Regions from separate parts of the Pseudoalteromonas sp. BZK2 genome, predicted to be linked through region 1. Evidence: predicted binding sites of a transcription regulator. Region 1 holds the regulator's gene; the other holds the start of a gene.

Region 1 (8,302 bases):
TAAAAAAGCGCCCTTGGGGCGCTTTTTGCTTAGCTATTTAAACTAAGATCAGCAAAATTACTTTAGGTTATTTACCAGCCAATATAGGTCTGAGTGCACCCCAGCGGCAGTGACTTCTTTACCCGCTCCTGGGCCTTGGATCACCAATGCATTATCTGTATACCACTGTGAATTGATCACAAAGATGTTATCGCCCGGTTTAAGGCTTGCTAGTACATCATCTTTGCCAACATTGACTAAACCAACTTGAGCCTGAACCTTACCATCTACGAGTGTTATAGCACCGGTGTAGCGCACCACTTTATCTTCCGCCGCAGCTTGGGCTGCTTTTTCTGTCATGAATTCATCAAGTAGCTGTTTGTTTGCAAGGAAATCTTGCCAGCTTCCTGATGCAAGCTGTTCAGGCATCAGAGGTGTTAAAGCAATATCATCAAGCTCTAAATCAAGGCCTAAGTCACGCGCTAAAATTAGCAGTTTGCGCTGCATATCACGGCCAGATAAATCTTCACGAGGATCTGGCTCTGTATAGCCCATTTGCTGAGCTTGAAACACTAAATCTGAAAACGGCACACTGCCATCATAACTGCTACATAACCAAGATAAAGTACCCGAGAATACCCCTTCAATGCGGTTAATGCTGTCTCCGCTATTTTGCAAATCAGCTAAAGCAAAGTTAATCGGTAAACCTGCACCCACACTGGTGTTATAACGCCATAACAGATTTCGCTCAGCCAAATTAGTGCGTAGGTTTTGATACCAGCTATTTTCTGCAGTGCCCGCATATTTGTTTGCACTGATCAAATGACAGTTAAGTTCAACAAAGTCAGGGTATAACTGACTGAACGCCTCACTGGCAGTGATATCAATCACCACTTTGTGCTCATAATCTAGTTCATTGATACGTGCTAATAATTCAGCTTTGTCGTAGCTTTGCGCTTCATTATGCCACTGCTCTTGCCATGTTTCGGTATTTAAACCACTGGCACTAAAAAGCATTTGTTTAGAGCGTAAAAGAGCAACTACTTTTACTTTGTACTGAGCAGATAAACGCGCAAACTGAGCTTGTAGTTGCGATAAGAACACTTCGCCTACATTACCAAGTCCAGCAACGATAATGGCCAACTCTTGACCTTTGTTTACCAGCTTGTCATGTAGAAGAGTTAAAACATCACTATCAATTGCCTGATCGTTTAAGATCAACACATAGTTATCGTCTTGTTGTACAAAACGAGGATGAATACTTTGCTCTTTTAAAAGCGCTGTGGCTTGCTCTGTTAGCGCAGATACATCAGCTGTTGGGGCAACTACTGCACAACCACTTAAATTTGACTCGACAATATTTGCACGGCCCGCTAAGTGGCTGACAACTTGGTGAGTGCTTTGACCTGGCACTAATAAGTAAGTATCGCCCTCTTTAGTAAAGTGATGCAGGCTGTGTTGAATTAACTGACTAAGCTCACCGACTTCACCACTGCTTAGTTTATCAACCCGTAATAAATCGATGTTATCTAAGGTCGTAATAAAACGTTTTGCTTTACTATAACCTTCTTTTACTACCTCGGTTGGCGTTGCATCACAATCAAAGCTACTTCTTACCATTAATTTAATTTCTGAGTCTTTTAACGGCGACAAGGTTTTTGCATGCAATACTGGGTTACCTAAACGCGCTAATAAGTTAGCTTGCTCGCGGCATACTTTGGCGTACTTAACCGCATTTTTAACTTTACGAGGGTCAGTACTAAATACCCCTTGTGTATCTGTCCAGATAGACACTTGCTTGGCAAAAGTATAACTCGCTAACAAAGTGGCACTGTAATCACTGCCATTACGGCCTAATGTCACCGTATTACCTTGGCAATCTGCAGCTATAAAACCCGTTACTACGTTGATATGTGTTCTGCTAATCGCATCACTGCATTGCTGTTGGTTTTTTTGATGTAAAAGCTGGCCACCATTTAGAGTAAATAGCTGTCTTGCATCAACATCTTGCGAATCGACACCTAACTGATTTAGATAAGCAGCCAATAACCGCGCCGACCACACTTCACCATGAGCAAGTAAAGGGGCTTCAAGTAACTGCTGCTGACTAATTAATTCATTTAGTACAGCAAGTTCATCTTTTAACTGTGCCAACGCCTGTTGTTTATTCTGCCCTATAAGTAGCTGCTCAATAAGCGCACGTTGATTGTTATCAATAAGCAATAGAATATCGCTAACAGCTTGGCTATCTTGCTGCTGGTAACTTTGCCAAAGCTTTACCAGGGTATCGGTTGTTTTACCCGATGCCGACACAACGACGCAATCGCCCTGCTCAGTATTAGCAAGAACGATGTTCGCTACCGCATGATAACGATCTGCCGAGCTTAAGCTTGAGCCACCAAATTTATGAACAATATTTACCATTTTTCTACCACAATGCCGTATGTGCTGGCGTTAACTTAAATGACGCGTTTTGTTGTGTATCTTGCTGTGCTTGCTTAGCTTCAGCTTTTGTAACTTGCAGTCCTTGACCTGGCTTAACTAAATTGAAAACACGGTCTAAATCAGCAATGAGATCTTTTACGTCTTCAATGCCTACAGAAATACGGATCAAGGTATCGCCCACACCAGCTTCAAGACGTGCTTTAGGCTCCATGCCTGCGTGGGTCATTGTTGCAGGGTGACAAATCAAACTTTCTACCCCACCTAACGACTCAGCAAGGCTAAAGTCTTTAAGGCTTGTTAAAAACGCAGCAGCATCGTTGATGTCGCCTTTAATATCAAAGCTCACCATGCCACCAAAACCGCGTTGCTGTGCTTTAGCAAGCTCATGTTGTGGGTGAGAAGCAAGGCCAGGGTAATAAACTTGGCTCACATAAGGAGAGCTTTCTAAATACTCAGCAATGGCAAAGGCATTTTCTTGGTGCTGCTTTAGGCGTACATTTAAAGTACGTAAACCACGAAGCGTTAAGTAGCTGTCAAATGGTGCACCAGTAATACCGATATTATTCGCCCACCAAGCAAGCTCGTCGCCTAGCTCTTGCGTTGCAGCAATCACTGCACCGCCCACTACATCAGAGTGACCATTGATGTATTTAGTAGTTGAGTGCACAACAATATCAACACCAAACTCAATTGGGTTTTGTAATGCGGGTGATAAGAAGGTGTTATCAGCCGCAACCAAAGCACCACACTGCTTAGCAATACTAGTGATTGCTTTAATATCTGTTAAACGCAAGATTGGGTTACTTGGCGTTTCAATCCAAATCAACTTAGGTTTAATCGCTAAAATTTCTTGGAGGTTTTCAGATTTAGTTAAATCCAAAACTTTTAGTTTTAACAGGCCACGCTTTTCAAGCGAGGTGAATAAACGATAACTACCGCCATAACAGTCATGTGGGATCACTAACGTGTCGTCACTGTTTAACAGCTGAGTTGCTAAATGCACAGCAGACATACCTGTTGCAGTGATAATACCTTTAGCACCACCTTCAAGCTCAGCTAAGGTTTCAGCTAAGATATCGCGATTTGGATTACCGCTGCGACCATAGTCATACTGGCGCTTAGTATCAAAATCAGCAAACGAATAGGTGGTTGATAAGTATAAAGGAGGCACAACCGCACCATGATGTTTATCGGCTTCAATGCCGTGACGAACAGCAATCGTCGCTTTATTTTTTTCGCTCATTTCATCACCTATTCTTTAATTGGATGTTTAGACGTCTAAAAGGTTAGATGATCAAATATGAGAAGTCAAAGCATTTATCGCTTACACATAGAAGTTTATACATTTACACCACTAGATGGCTAAATAACTAGTATTTGACTATCTTTTTTAAAGAGATAGAATTTCCGCATCTTGCGCTGTGAATAAGGCGTAAATCACTGACAACCGAGGCAACGAAACAACTTATGGCTAAATGGAACGGTGAATACATTCACCCATATGCAGAACACGGTAAAAAATCAGAACAAGTAAAAAAGATTACCGTATCAATCCCACTTAACGTATTAAAAGTATTAACTGACGAGCGTACACGCCGCCAGATCAATAACCTGCGTCATGCGACGAACAGTGAGTTATTGTGTGAAGCTTTCTTACATGCTTTTACAGGTCAACCATTACCAAATGATGACGACCTACGTAAAGACAACCCTGAAAAGGTACCTGAAGAAGTTAAAAGAATTATGCAAGAAATGGGATTAGATATCCCAGTGCTTGATTCAGAATAAGTATTTCGGCCATCGGATCACCGCCGATAATCGCAGATATAAAAAAACTCAGCCTAGGCTGAGTTTTTTTATTGAGCGTTATACCTAAGGCTAATTTAGTTTAACGCATGTAATCTTCTGGCATATCGATTTGCGCCACACCCGACTCTACTGCCGCTTCAGCAACAGCACGTGCAATACGTGGTAATAAACGCGGATCCATGGGCTTAGGAATGATGTACTCGGCACCAAACTCAAGTGACTCAACGCCAGCCGCTTTTAATACTTCACTTGGTACAGGCTCTTTCGCGATGCCACGAATAGCATGAACTGCAGCAATTTTCATTTCATCATTAATTGCCGTTGCACGAACATCTAACGCGCCACGGAAAATGAATGGGAAACAAAGCACGTTATTTACTTGGTTAGGGAAATCTGAACGACCCGTTGCCATAATTAAATCGTTACGCGCGCTGTGTGCAACTTCTGGAGCAATCTCAGGATCTGGGTTTGAGCATGCAAACACGACTGGCTTGTCTGCCATCAGCTTAAGATCATCTGCAGTTAACAGATTAGGACCTGATACACCAACGAATACGTCGGCATCAGCAATAACATCTTGTAATGTACGCTTATCGGTATTGTTAGCAAATAATTGCTTATACTCGTTTAAGTCATCACGACGTGTATGGATCACACCTTTACGGTCAAGCATATAAATGTGTTCACGCAGTGCACCACACTTAATTAAAAGCTCCATACAAGCAACAGCAGCAGCACCAGCACCTAAGCATACGATGATAGCATCTTCGATATCTTTGCCTTGCACTTCAAGGGCGTTAAGCATACCAGCAGCTGTAACAATAGCGGTACCATGTTGGTCATCGTGGAAAACGGGAATATCACAGCGCTCGATAAGCGCTTTTTCGATTTCAAAACATTCTGGTGCTTTAATATCTTCTAGGTTGATACCACCAAACGTATCAGCGATGTTAGCAACCGTATTAATGAAATCTTCTGTTGTGCGGTGTTTAACTTCAATATCAATTGAGTCAAGGCCAGCAAAACGTTTGAATAGTAAGGCTTTACCTTCCATTACAGGTTTTGATGCAAGCGGACCTAAGTTACCTAAACCTAAAATTGCGGTACCGTTTGAAATAACTGCAACCATGTTGCCTTTGCCTGTGTATTTATAGGCGTTTGCTGGATCAGCAGCAATTTCACGGACTGGTTCAGCCACACCTGGGCTATAAGCTAAAGCGAGATCGTTAACCGTTTCGGCTGGCTTGGTTAGTTCAACACTAATTTTACCTGGAACGGGGTGAGCGTGGTAATGTAATGCTTGTTCACGAAAATCTGACATAACGCGATAGTATCCTGCAAAAAGTTAAAAAGTGAGAGAGCTTGCATCAGTACGATACCTGTAATGTATAAAAATTCCAAGTATTATCAGGTCTATCCTGTTATATGCTATATCGCTTAATTTTAAAGGATTTCCCAACAATTTCTGTGCATAGTTGCGATTAATCAGACATAAAAATTCATCTATTTATGACCTTTTAAGCACGTGTTGTTGTATTTTATACGCACGTACACTGCAATTAGCCGAAATTAGCCCAAAACAGCCATTTCAACGAAGTTCACAGCATTTACTAACAAAGTTATTTAAATTTATTATTTTTAATAACTTTTATGAAAGTTTATACAAAAAAGAATATAGCCAAGGGGTGGCGCTTTGTCTGCAAAATTAGCGACATAATGGGCATAACAACCAGAAATAGTTATGCAAGATACATAAGTGAAGATGATAAGTAAGTGGCAGCTTTAATAATGAGTTTTGTAAATTTTAGGCATAAAAAAAGCACCTTAAGGTGCTTTTTTTAACTAAACAGCAGAGATTACTTCTTGCTGCTAAGTGCACCGAAGCGCTTGTTGAAACGATCAACACGGCCGCCAGTGTCTAAAATCTTTTGCTTACCAGTGTAAAACGGGTGACACTCAGAACATACGTCTAAGTGGATGTCTTTACAAAGAGTTGAGCTAGTTTCGAATTTGTTACCACATGAACAAGTTGCAGTGATAGCTTCGTACTTAGGGTGAATACCTTCTTTCATAGGGAACCTCTAGTTAAGGCCGTATCGCTCTCCAAACCCGAAGTCTGGCACCATACGCAGTTAATACAATTAATAGGCCGCGTATTTTATAGCTCAAGACGCCTTACGACAAGCTTTAAATACATCTTTCGCTAAAAAAATAACCAAGTGGTCTGTTGTTCAGTATTTGTTGGTAGGTTTTTAACTGCAATTTTAGTACATTATCTTTCTATCTTTGTTTCAGTTGAGTTGTTATGCACTTTGTAGAAGTTGCCATAAAAGTCCCTTTACAGCGTACCTTCGATTATAAAGTTGAACAGCTGCTGCATAGCCCTGAGTTAAAGCCAGGTATGCGGGTTCGCGTGCCATTTGGTAGTCAAAAAAAGGTTGCCGTGGTACTGGCTCTTAAAACATCAACCGATGTTCCCGCTGACAAAATCAAGCCGATTATTGATGTTATAGACGACACGCCAGTGTTATCTAAGCAACATTTAGCATTACTAAAATTCACAGCACGCTACTACTGTTACCCATTGGGCGAGACCATTCATACGGCACTTCCGGCTGCATTAAGGCAAGGCGAATGCCCAGATAAAACCAGTATTAATATGGTTGAGCTGACCGATAAAGGTGCAAAACTGCCGTCATTAAAAGCAAAAACTCAGTTAAGTTTATTAAAACAGCTAGCCGAGTCGGGCAAGTCATCGGTCACAGAATTAAAAGCGCTCGGATTTACAAAAAAAACCATCGACAGTCTGCTTGATAAAGAACTGATCACCCAGTTTATTGAGCATGATAACCAATGGCAGCAACGCGCGCCGACTGTCGGTAGCAAGCCGGTGCTTAATAAAGAGCAAGCTGTTGCCTGCACCAGCATTAACCAAGCTCGTGGCTTTACAAGCTTTTTGCTTGAAGGAGTTACCGGAAGTGGTAAAACCGAAGTGTATTTGCAATGCCTAGAAGAAGTACTGAAAAAAGGTCAGCAAGCCTTAGTATTAGTGCCTGAAATTGGCTTAACACCCCAAACTGTCAACCGCTTTCGTCGTCGCTTTCCCGATACCCCAATTATGCTATGGCACTCAGCATTGACAGATAACGAACGCTTACAAACTTGGCGTTTTTGTGAAAAAGGCAGCTGCGCCATAGTGATCGGCACACGTTCAAGTATTTTCTTACCTTTTTTATCACTTGGCATGATCATCGTTGATGAAGAGCACGACAGCTCGTTTAAGCAACAAGATACACTACGCTATCATGCTAGAGACCTAGCCGCTTATAGAGCATACCAACATAATATTCCGCTCGTTCTAGGCAGTGCCACACCAGCACTTGAGACCTTACATAAAGCAATTAATAACAAATATCAGCTGTTGAGCCTCACTGAACGGGCCCAAACCAGTACTGATAACCAGTTCCAATTAATGGACATGAAAGGTCAGCCTGAGCAAGCAGGGATTGCCCATGCCAGCCTTGCCTATATGCGCCAGCATTTAGAACGTGGTAAGCAAGTGATGGTGTTTTTAAACCGTCGTGGTTTTTCGCCTACCCTTATATGCCATGAGTGCGGTTGGCTAAGTGAGTGCTCACGTTGCAGCACCAGTGCAACCTTTCATAAAGCCATTGGCCAGATGATCTGTCACCACTGTGGTGAGCAACATCAGGTGCCTCATCAATGCCCTGATTGCGGCAGCACGCAGATTTTTCCAAATGGCAAAGGCACTGAACAAATCGAAGAGTTTTTAACACAAACCTTCCCTGATATTCCGATTAGTCGTATCGACCGAGATTCAACTCGTCGTAAAGGCAGCTTAGAAAAAGCCCTTGATGATATTAACCAAGGCGGTGCGCGCATCTTAGTTGGCACGCAAATGTTGGCAAAAGGCCACCACTTTGCCGATGTTAGCCTTGTTTTAATCCTAGATGTCGACAGTGGATTATATTCGTGTGACTTTCGCGCCACTGAACATTTAGCGCAACTTGTTACGCAAGTGGCAGGCCGTGCAGGTCGCAGTGGTGAA
Region 2 (8,302 bases), on a different contig from region 1:
TCAGCTTCAATGAAAGGGTCAAGATAGGCAACGGCGCGCTTCATCACACGAGCTGACTTAACAACCTGTGGTAAGAACATTTTACCCGCGCCGAATAAGTCGCCTACAACGTTCATGCCGTCCATAAGTGGGCCTTCGATCACTTCGATAGGCTTAGCTTTGCCCTTGCGGCACTCTTCGGTATCTTCGTCGATGTACTCGGTAATACCTTTAACTAATGCATGTTCAAGGCGCTTTTCGACAGGCCAAGTACGCCACTCTAAATCTTCTACTTTCTCTGCTTGCGCCATACCAGAGTATTTTGGTGCAAGTTCAACAAGTCGTTCACCGGCACCTGGGTCGGTATTGAGGATCACATCTTCTACAGCTTTACGCAGCTCTTCGGGAATATCGTCGTAAACCGCTAATTGGCCCGCATTTACAATGCCCATGTCCATACCCGCTTTAATCGCATGGTATAAAAACACAGAGTGAATAGCCTCACGTACTGGGTTGTTACCACGGAACGAGAACGACACATTCGATACACCACCCGACACTTTACAGTGCGGTAAGCCTTGCTTAATTCGGCGCGTACCTTCAATAAACTCAACAGCGTAGTTATCGTGCTCTTCAATGCCCGTTGCGACGGCAAAAATGTTCGGGTCAAAAATAATGTCTTCTGGCGGAAAGCCAATATCATCAACGAGTATTTTGTAGCTACGCTGACAAATCTCGAACTTACGATCAGCGGTTTCTGCTTGCCCAGTTTCATCAAACGCCATTACAACCGCAGCAGCACCAAAGCGTTTAATTAACTTAGCTTGGCGGATGAACGGCTCTTCACCTTCTTTAAGTGAAATTGAGTTAACAATGGCCTTACCTTGAATACACTTTAAGCCTGCTTCGATCACGTCCCATTTAGATGAGTCGACCATGATAGGTACTTTTGAGATATCAGGCTCTGAGGCAATTAAGTTTAAAAACTTTACCATCGCCGCTTTCGAGTCCAACATGGCTTCATCCATGTTGATATCAATTACTTGCGCGCCATTTTCTACTTGTTCACGGGCAACATCGAGAGCGGTCTCGTAATCTTCTTCCATGATCAAGCGCTTAAACTTAGCCGAGCCTGTTACATTGGTACGCTCACCGACGTTAGTAAATACAGCAATTTGGTCAGTCATGTCGGTTTCCTAGTTTAAGTTACACGCTTCAAGGCCCGATAAGCGCATACGCACTTCAAGCTCAGGTAATTGGCGAGGTTTAACACCCTCAAGGCCTTTCGCAAACGCCTTAATATGAGCCGGTGTGGTGCCGCAACAACCACCTACAATATTGATAAAGCCAGACTTGCCCCAATCAATAATTTCTTTTGCCATTTCAGGAGCTTCTAAATCATATTCGCCAAACTCGTTTGGCAAACCTGCATTTGGGTGCACCGAGGTAAAGGTTTCACAAACGCGCGATAACTCTTCAACATATTGGCGCAGTAAGTCAGGGCCAAGGGCGCAGTTAAGGCCGATTGATAGCGGTTTAATATGGCGAATTGAGTTATAAAATGCTTCTGTGGTTTGCCCTGATAAAGTACGACCAGAAGCATCAGTAATGGTGCCTGAGATCATCACAGGTAAACTACGACCAGCTTGCTCGAATGCTTCTTCTACAGCAAACGAAGCCGCTTTTGCATTAAGGGTATCAAAGATGGTTTCTATTAAAATAAGATCAGCACCACCTTCCATTAATGCCAGTGTTGACTCAACATACGCAGCCACCAGCTTATCAAAGTTGATATTACGATAACCTGGGTCATTTACATCTGGTGAAATCGAACAGGTTTTTGACGTTGGCCCAAGTACACCGGCTACATAACGCGGTTTGCTAGGATCCTTTGCTTCAAGTTCATCACACACGCTGCGTGCAAGTTTCGCTGACTCGAAGTTGATTTCGCGGCTAAGGCTCGCCATGTCGTAATCTTCCATCGAAATAGTCGTGGCATTAAAGGTATTCGTTTCGATAATATCGGCACCGGCTTCTAAGTAAGCACGGTGAATATCAGCAATGATTTTTGGCTGAGTCAGGCTTAATAAATCGTTATTGCCTTTAATAAGTACATGCCAGTCTTTAAAGCGCTCACCGCGATAATCCTGTTCTTCTAATTTATATTCTTGGATCATGGTGCCCATCGCGCCATCGAGGATTAAAATTCGCTGTTTTAGCGCCTCGGTTAATTGTTCGCGTTTATTCACTGCATTACTCGGCATAGTTGTTAGTCCTTACATCTTGGCTAACTAAGTTAATATCATACGGTGTAGTTTGGTACACATAATAGTTTAACCAATTCGAAAACAATAAAAAGGCATGGCTTTGCCACGTTTTCGACGGTTCGTTGTCTGGGTTATCGTCAGGGAAGTAGTTTTCTGGCTTAGGCGCATCCGCTGATTTTTCTTGGTCGCGTAAATACTCCCCTTTTAAAGTATGAGCATCGTACTCTGGATGGCCAGTAATATACACTTGGCTGCCTGATTTATTTTTAATTAAGTAGGCACCTACTCGCTCTGATCCGGCTAACACCACCAGCTCCTCGCAGGCATTGATCTTATCGATATCAATATGACCATAACGAGAATGTGGCACTAAAAAGGTATCATCAAAGCCACGCGTTAGCGCTGCATGGTCAAAATAGCTTTTATGGGTAAATACGCCACTGAGTTTGTTTGGTTTCAGATCACGTTTGAGACCATAGTGGTGATAAAGCCCAGCATGGGCCGCCCAACACGAAAACAGCGTAGACGTCACATGCTGCTCTGCCCAATCTAAAATAACTTTTAGTTCGTCCCAGTAAGCAACTTCGTCATACTCTAAATGAGCAAGCGGCGCGCCCGTTATGATCATCGCATCGTAGTTATTATCTTTCACCTCTGAAAAATAACGATAAAACGTATCCATGTGCTGCTCAGAGTTACTACTGGTGCGATGGGTATCTAAGCGCAACAGCTCAACATTAACTTGCAGCGGTGAGTTTGCTAACAAGCGAATAAACTGCACTTCGGTTTCAACTTTGTTTGGCATTAAGTTTAAGATGGCCAAACGCATTGGGCGAATTTCTTGCGTTTTAGCACGACTTTTTGGCATTACAAACACGTTTTCTTGACGTAACTTTGCAATGGCAGGCAATTCATCTTTTACTGTAATGGGCATAGCTGGCTCCGAGCATACTTATCTGACTGCTAATTATGAACGGATAGTTAGAAATTTCAACCTCTAGATGTTTAGATGTCTAAATGAAATGGTGTTTCTGAGTGGTCATTAATTAAAATGTATGACTCTTTGAGTAAATAACACCTTGATATTAAGCCTATCATAAACGCTGAATTCTGTATTTTGAGGTAGTTTGGGTATACAATACTTACTGTTAATTTTTCTTATAAATTGAAGGCTCCTTTCATGGTGTTACCAGATAAGTTTATATTCTCGATGAGTCGAGTTTCTAAGGTTGTGCCACCTAAGCGCACTATCTTAAAAGATATTTCTTTACACTTTTTCCCAGGCGCAAAAATTGGTGTGCTAGGTCTAAACGGTGCAGGTAAATCAACGTTACTTCGCATTATGGCTGGTGTTGACCAAGACTTTGAAGGTGAAGCTCGCCCTCAACCAGGCACTAAAATCGGTTACTTACCGCAAGAACCTGTACTAGACGAAAGCAAAACAGTTCGCGAAACAGTAGAAGAAGCAGTAAGCGAAGTTAAAAATGCACTAAACCGCCTTGATGAAGTATACAACGAGTATGCAATGGACGGTGCTGACTTCGATGCACTTGCGAAAGAGCAAGGCGAATTAGAAGCTATCATCCAAGCGCACGACGGTCACAATATCGACAACGTGTTAGAGCGTGCAGCTGATGCATTACGCCTTCCACCTTGGGATGCAAAAATTGAACACCTTTCGGGTGGTGAGCGTCGCCGTGTTGCGATCTGTCGTTTACTACTTGAAAAACCAGATATGCTTATTCTTGACGAACCTACCAACCACTTAGACGCTGAGTCAGTTGCTTGGTTAGAGCGCTTCTTACACGACTACGAAGGTACCGTGGTTGCTGTAACCCACGACCGTTACTTCTTAGATAACGTAGCAGGTTGGATTTTAGAGCTTGACCGTGGTGAAGGTATTCCTTGGGAAGGTAACTACTCATCGTGGCTTGAGCAGAAAGATTTACGTTTACAACAAGAACAGAAATCTGAAAAAGCACGTCAAAAATCAATCGCACAAGAACTTGAATGGGTTCGTTCAAATCCGAAAGGCCGTCAAGCTAAGTCTAAAGCACGTATGGCACAGTTTTCTGAGCTTCAGCAAAACGATTACCAAAAGCGTAACGAAACGAATGAACTATTCATTCCACCGGGTCCACGCTTAGGTGACCAAGTTATCGAAGTGAAAGGCCTGAAGAAGAGCTTTGGCGACCGTGTATTAATCGATGACTTGAACTTTGCAATGCCGAAAGGCGCTATCGTAGGTATTATCGGTGCCAATGGTGCGGGTAAATCGACGCTATTCAAAATGCTAAGTGGTGAAGAAACGCCAGATAGCGGTGAGATCATTGTTGGTGACACTGTTGAGCTTGCAACGGTTGATCAGTTCCGTGGCGACATGGACGAAAGCAACACGGTTTTCCAAGAAATCTCTAACGGCCAAGACGTATTAAAAATTGGTAACTTTGAATTCCCAAGCCGTGCCTATGTTGGCCGCTTTAACTTCAAAGGTAACGACCAACAAAAATTCGTTAAAGACCTATCAGGTGGTGAGCGCAACCGTTTACACCTAGCTAAGCTATTAAAAGCAGGTGGTAACGTATTACTACTGGATGAGCCAACCAATGACCTAGACGTTGAAACACTACGTGCACTTGAGAACGCTATTTTAGAGTTCCCTGGCTGTGTAATGTGTATCTCGCATGACCGTTGGTTCCTTGACCGTATTGCTACACATATTCTTGATTACCGTGACGAAGGCCAAATTAACTTCTTCGATGGTAACTACACAGAATACGAAGAGTGGTTGAAGAAAACCTTAGGCGCCGAAGCAGCACAACCTAAGCGTATCAAATACAAAAAATTGGCTAATTAGCTGATACTCAAAAAGCCCCTACTTAGGGGCTTTTTTGTTGCAGTAAGCTTTACTATCACTCACTCCATTATGATCTATACTTATTAGATCACTAAAGTTGGAGATACAGCTATGAATGAACGCAGAGAGTTTTCGCGGGTATTATTTTCTTGCCCTGCGGTCCTTCGTATCGAAGATAACGACTATCACTGTCAGTTACTTGATTTATCTTTGCAAGGTGCGCTCATTACTAAAAGTGATTCATTTTTAGTGCCTATTCATAGTAAAGCTGACTTAATCTTTACCCTGCCAGAGTCAACTATCGAGATTAAAATGCAAGTGGAGCTGTGCCATGTTGAGCATCAGCATGCAGGCCTTCGCTGCGAACATATCGATATTGATAGTATAACTCACTTAAAACGATTGATTGAGCTCAATCTGGGTGATGAAGCATTATTACATCGCGAATTAGCTCATTTAATTCACGCACCAGAGTAAACTTTTGTCGGTAGATTCGTTATGCTGTAGCAAATTCAGCTATTCAATGAGCTATGCAGTTAAATCCCCACTTACCCTTGGTGTATCATCCAAATTACTCGTTTAGTTTCGATCCTAACCATCGCTTTGTGATGAGTAAGTTTGCTTATTTATATGAGCATGTACAAAACCTTGGATTAATAAATGACAACCTAACTCAACCGATGCTTGGCAGCCCTGAGCCCCTTGAATTAGTGCACTGCGAAAACTATATCCACGACCTTTGGCACAACCGCTTAGATGAAAAAGCGATGCGCCGTATTGGCTTACCTTGGTCAAAAGAGCTGATGGCACGTACCTTTACTGCGCCTCTAGGCACCTTACAAACAGCACGTTTAGCACTTAAACATGGCATTGCTTGCCACTTAGCGGGTGGCACTCACCATGCCCATACTGATTTTGGCTCAGGCTATTGCATGGTAAACGACCTCGCTTTTACCAGCGAAACTCTGATAAAAAGTGGTGAAGTAACCAATATACTTATTTTTGATTTAGATGTTCATCAAGGTGATGGTACCGCAGCAATGCTGGCGCATCAGCCCTATGCTTATACCTGCTCTATTCACTGTGAAAAGAATTTTCCGTTTCGAAAGTCGGCCAGCGATTTAGACATAGGTTTAGCGCCGAATGTCGCTGATAGTGAATACCTAGGCGTTGTTGACGATACGCTGAGTTATTTATTAAACACCCTAAACCCAGATTTAGTGCTTTATGATGCAGGTGTAGATGTATGGCAGCAAGATGGTTTAGGGAAACTTGATATAAGCTGGCAAGGGATAGCGCAACGCGACCATTTAGTCCTCAAGCGTTGCCTTGAGCACAATGTACCTGTCGCAACAGTTATTGGTGGTGGTTATGATAAAGACCATCGCCGTTTAGCGGTTCGCCATGGCATTGTGGTAGAGCAAGCTGCTCGATTTTAAAAAATAACAAAGAAAAAAGGCCCGGTGGAGAAAAAACCGGGCCTTTGCTACTGTAACATTGGGATATGTTAGCAACTTTTTTCTAAGTTAAAACAAGTAGCTGTGGAGCTACCGAATGGTAATCTAAAGCCATCGCTATGCTCAAAACCGTGATGTTTACAATTGAAAAAGCAAATACTTGGCGCGCCCAGCCGCTTACATCAATATTTCGACGATAGCCACGAAGCGCCATTAGCAACCACCAAAAACTCGTTGTACAGGCTACAGCCATAAAGGCTAAACCTGTATAACCACTAATGGTTAATAACATCACAACCAACGCATACACGGCGATATATAAAACAATGTGATGCTTTGCCTTCTCGATCCCCTGCGCTACTGGTAACACAGGAATTCTGGCCGCTTGGTAGTCGTTATAACGAAAAATTGCAATTGCATATGAATGAGGCATTTGCCATAGACTAAACATAACCAATAAAATCACAGCACCAGCATCAAACTGCCCAGTTACGGCACAATAACCCACTACAGGTGGTACTGCGCCAGATAAACTTCCTACAAAGGTGCCGTACACAGAACGACGTTTCATATATAAGCTGTACACACCTACGTAGATGACGTAACCAAAAGTAGCAAATAAGAGTGCCACTACGTTGGTATACACTGCTAATAATCCGAAACCAATAACACCAAGCACGATGCCATGTGCCATAGCCGCCTTTGCTGACATTTCGCCAGTCACTGTGACGCGTTTGCGAGTGCGCGCCATAGCAACATCAATATCACGATCAATTACGTTATTGATCGCGCATCCTGATGCCACTACTAAAGATAACCCTAGTAAGGTTGCGATCATTAACCATGGGTCAACATCACCACGAGAGGCTAGCAAGAATCCCCCCGCGACAGAGATCAAATTGCCCATGATAATGCCAGGTTTAGTGACATTTAAATAACGTCGAAACACTTCCTCGACTCCTCTAATTTTCAGCACAAACGCAATATTACGAAAGAAACTAGTTAGTAACAGACTGTGAGAACTGGAGACACAACCTCAGACTAACCAGCTCCTCTCGTAAATCTTTTTACCAATTACCAAGTAATTGTTATTAGTACATCATCATGGCGTTCGATTCGTAGATGATCCACACCGACAAACCAACCACCATTACAATGATTAAAGCACTAAAGATAAACGACAATGAACTTGCTTTGCCGTCTTCAGTTTTGAAGTTTAGGTGTAAGAAATATTTCAAATGCACCCAAATTTGCACAATCGCCATGCTCACGATGCACCATACAGTGGTCGTTTTAGAAAACGAACCACTCATCACAGCCCAAAATGGAATAGCCGTTAAAACCACTGACAGTAGAAAACCAATTAAATAGTCTTTAGCGCTGCCATGTGATTGATCATTATGTGCATGAACTTCTAAGTTATTAATTACATGTGATTCACTGTGACTCATTACATTGCTCCCATTAAATAAACAACGGTAAATACACAGATCCACACCACATCTAAGAAGTGCCAGAATAAGCTTAAACAACTTAGGCGTGTCACTGTTTGTGGGTTTAAACCACGGCGCACAACTTCAATCATCAGGACAGTCATCCAAATAAGACCCGCTGTAACGTGAAGACCATGTAAGCCCACTAAAGAGAAGAACGATGTTAAAAAGGCACTTTGCTGAGGGCCATTACCGTGCGCAATTAGGTGATGAAATTCGTACACTTCCATACCAATAAACACTGCACCA

The links. The regulator MetJ, encoded in region 1, represses methionine synthesis genes. The targets are predictions, from matches to a motif close to TAGACGTCTAGACGTCTA.
Region 2: the regulator MetJ is predicted to act here: its motif matches at 3,245-3,262, upstream of metA (homoserine O-succinyltransferase).

What each region holds. Positions count from the first base shown of each region.
Region 1 covers NZ_JACSOG010000006.1:102,641-110,942, forward strand. Annotated here, with positions in the region: gene metL (bifunctional aspartate kinase/homoserine dehydrogenase II) at 58-2,403, opposite strand; gene metB (cystathionine gamma-synthase) at 2,408-3,667, opposite strand; gene metJ (met regulon transcriptional regulator MetJ) at 3,892-4,212, shown strand; gene BIZ38_RS05355 (malic enzyme-like NAD(P)-binding protein) at 4,313-5,554, opposite strand; gene rpmE (50S ribosomal protein L31) at 6,090-6,305, opposite strand; gene priA (primosomal protein N') at 6,539-8,302, shown strand, end outside.
Region 2 covers NZ_JACSOG010000062.1:2,065-10,366, reverse strand. Annotated here, with positions in the region: gene metH (methionine synthase) at 1-1,166, opposite strand, end outside; gene BIZ38_RS21170 (homocysteine S-methyltransferase family protein) at 1,176-2,243, opposite strand; gene metA (homoserine O-succinyltransferase) at 2,233-3,180, opposite strand; gene ettA (energy-dependent translational throttle protein EttA) at 3,427-5,103, shown strand; gene BIZ38_RS21155 (PilZ domain-containing protein) at 5,215-5,580, shown strand; gene BIZ38_RS21150 (histone deacetylase) at 5,634-6,542, shown strand; gene cyoE (heme o synthase) at 6,625-7,509, opposite strand; gene cyoD (cytochrome o ubiquinol oxidase subunit IV) at 7,652-8,011, opposite strand; gene cyoC (cytochrome o ubiquinol oxidase subunit III) at 8,011-8,302, opposite strand, start outside.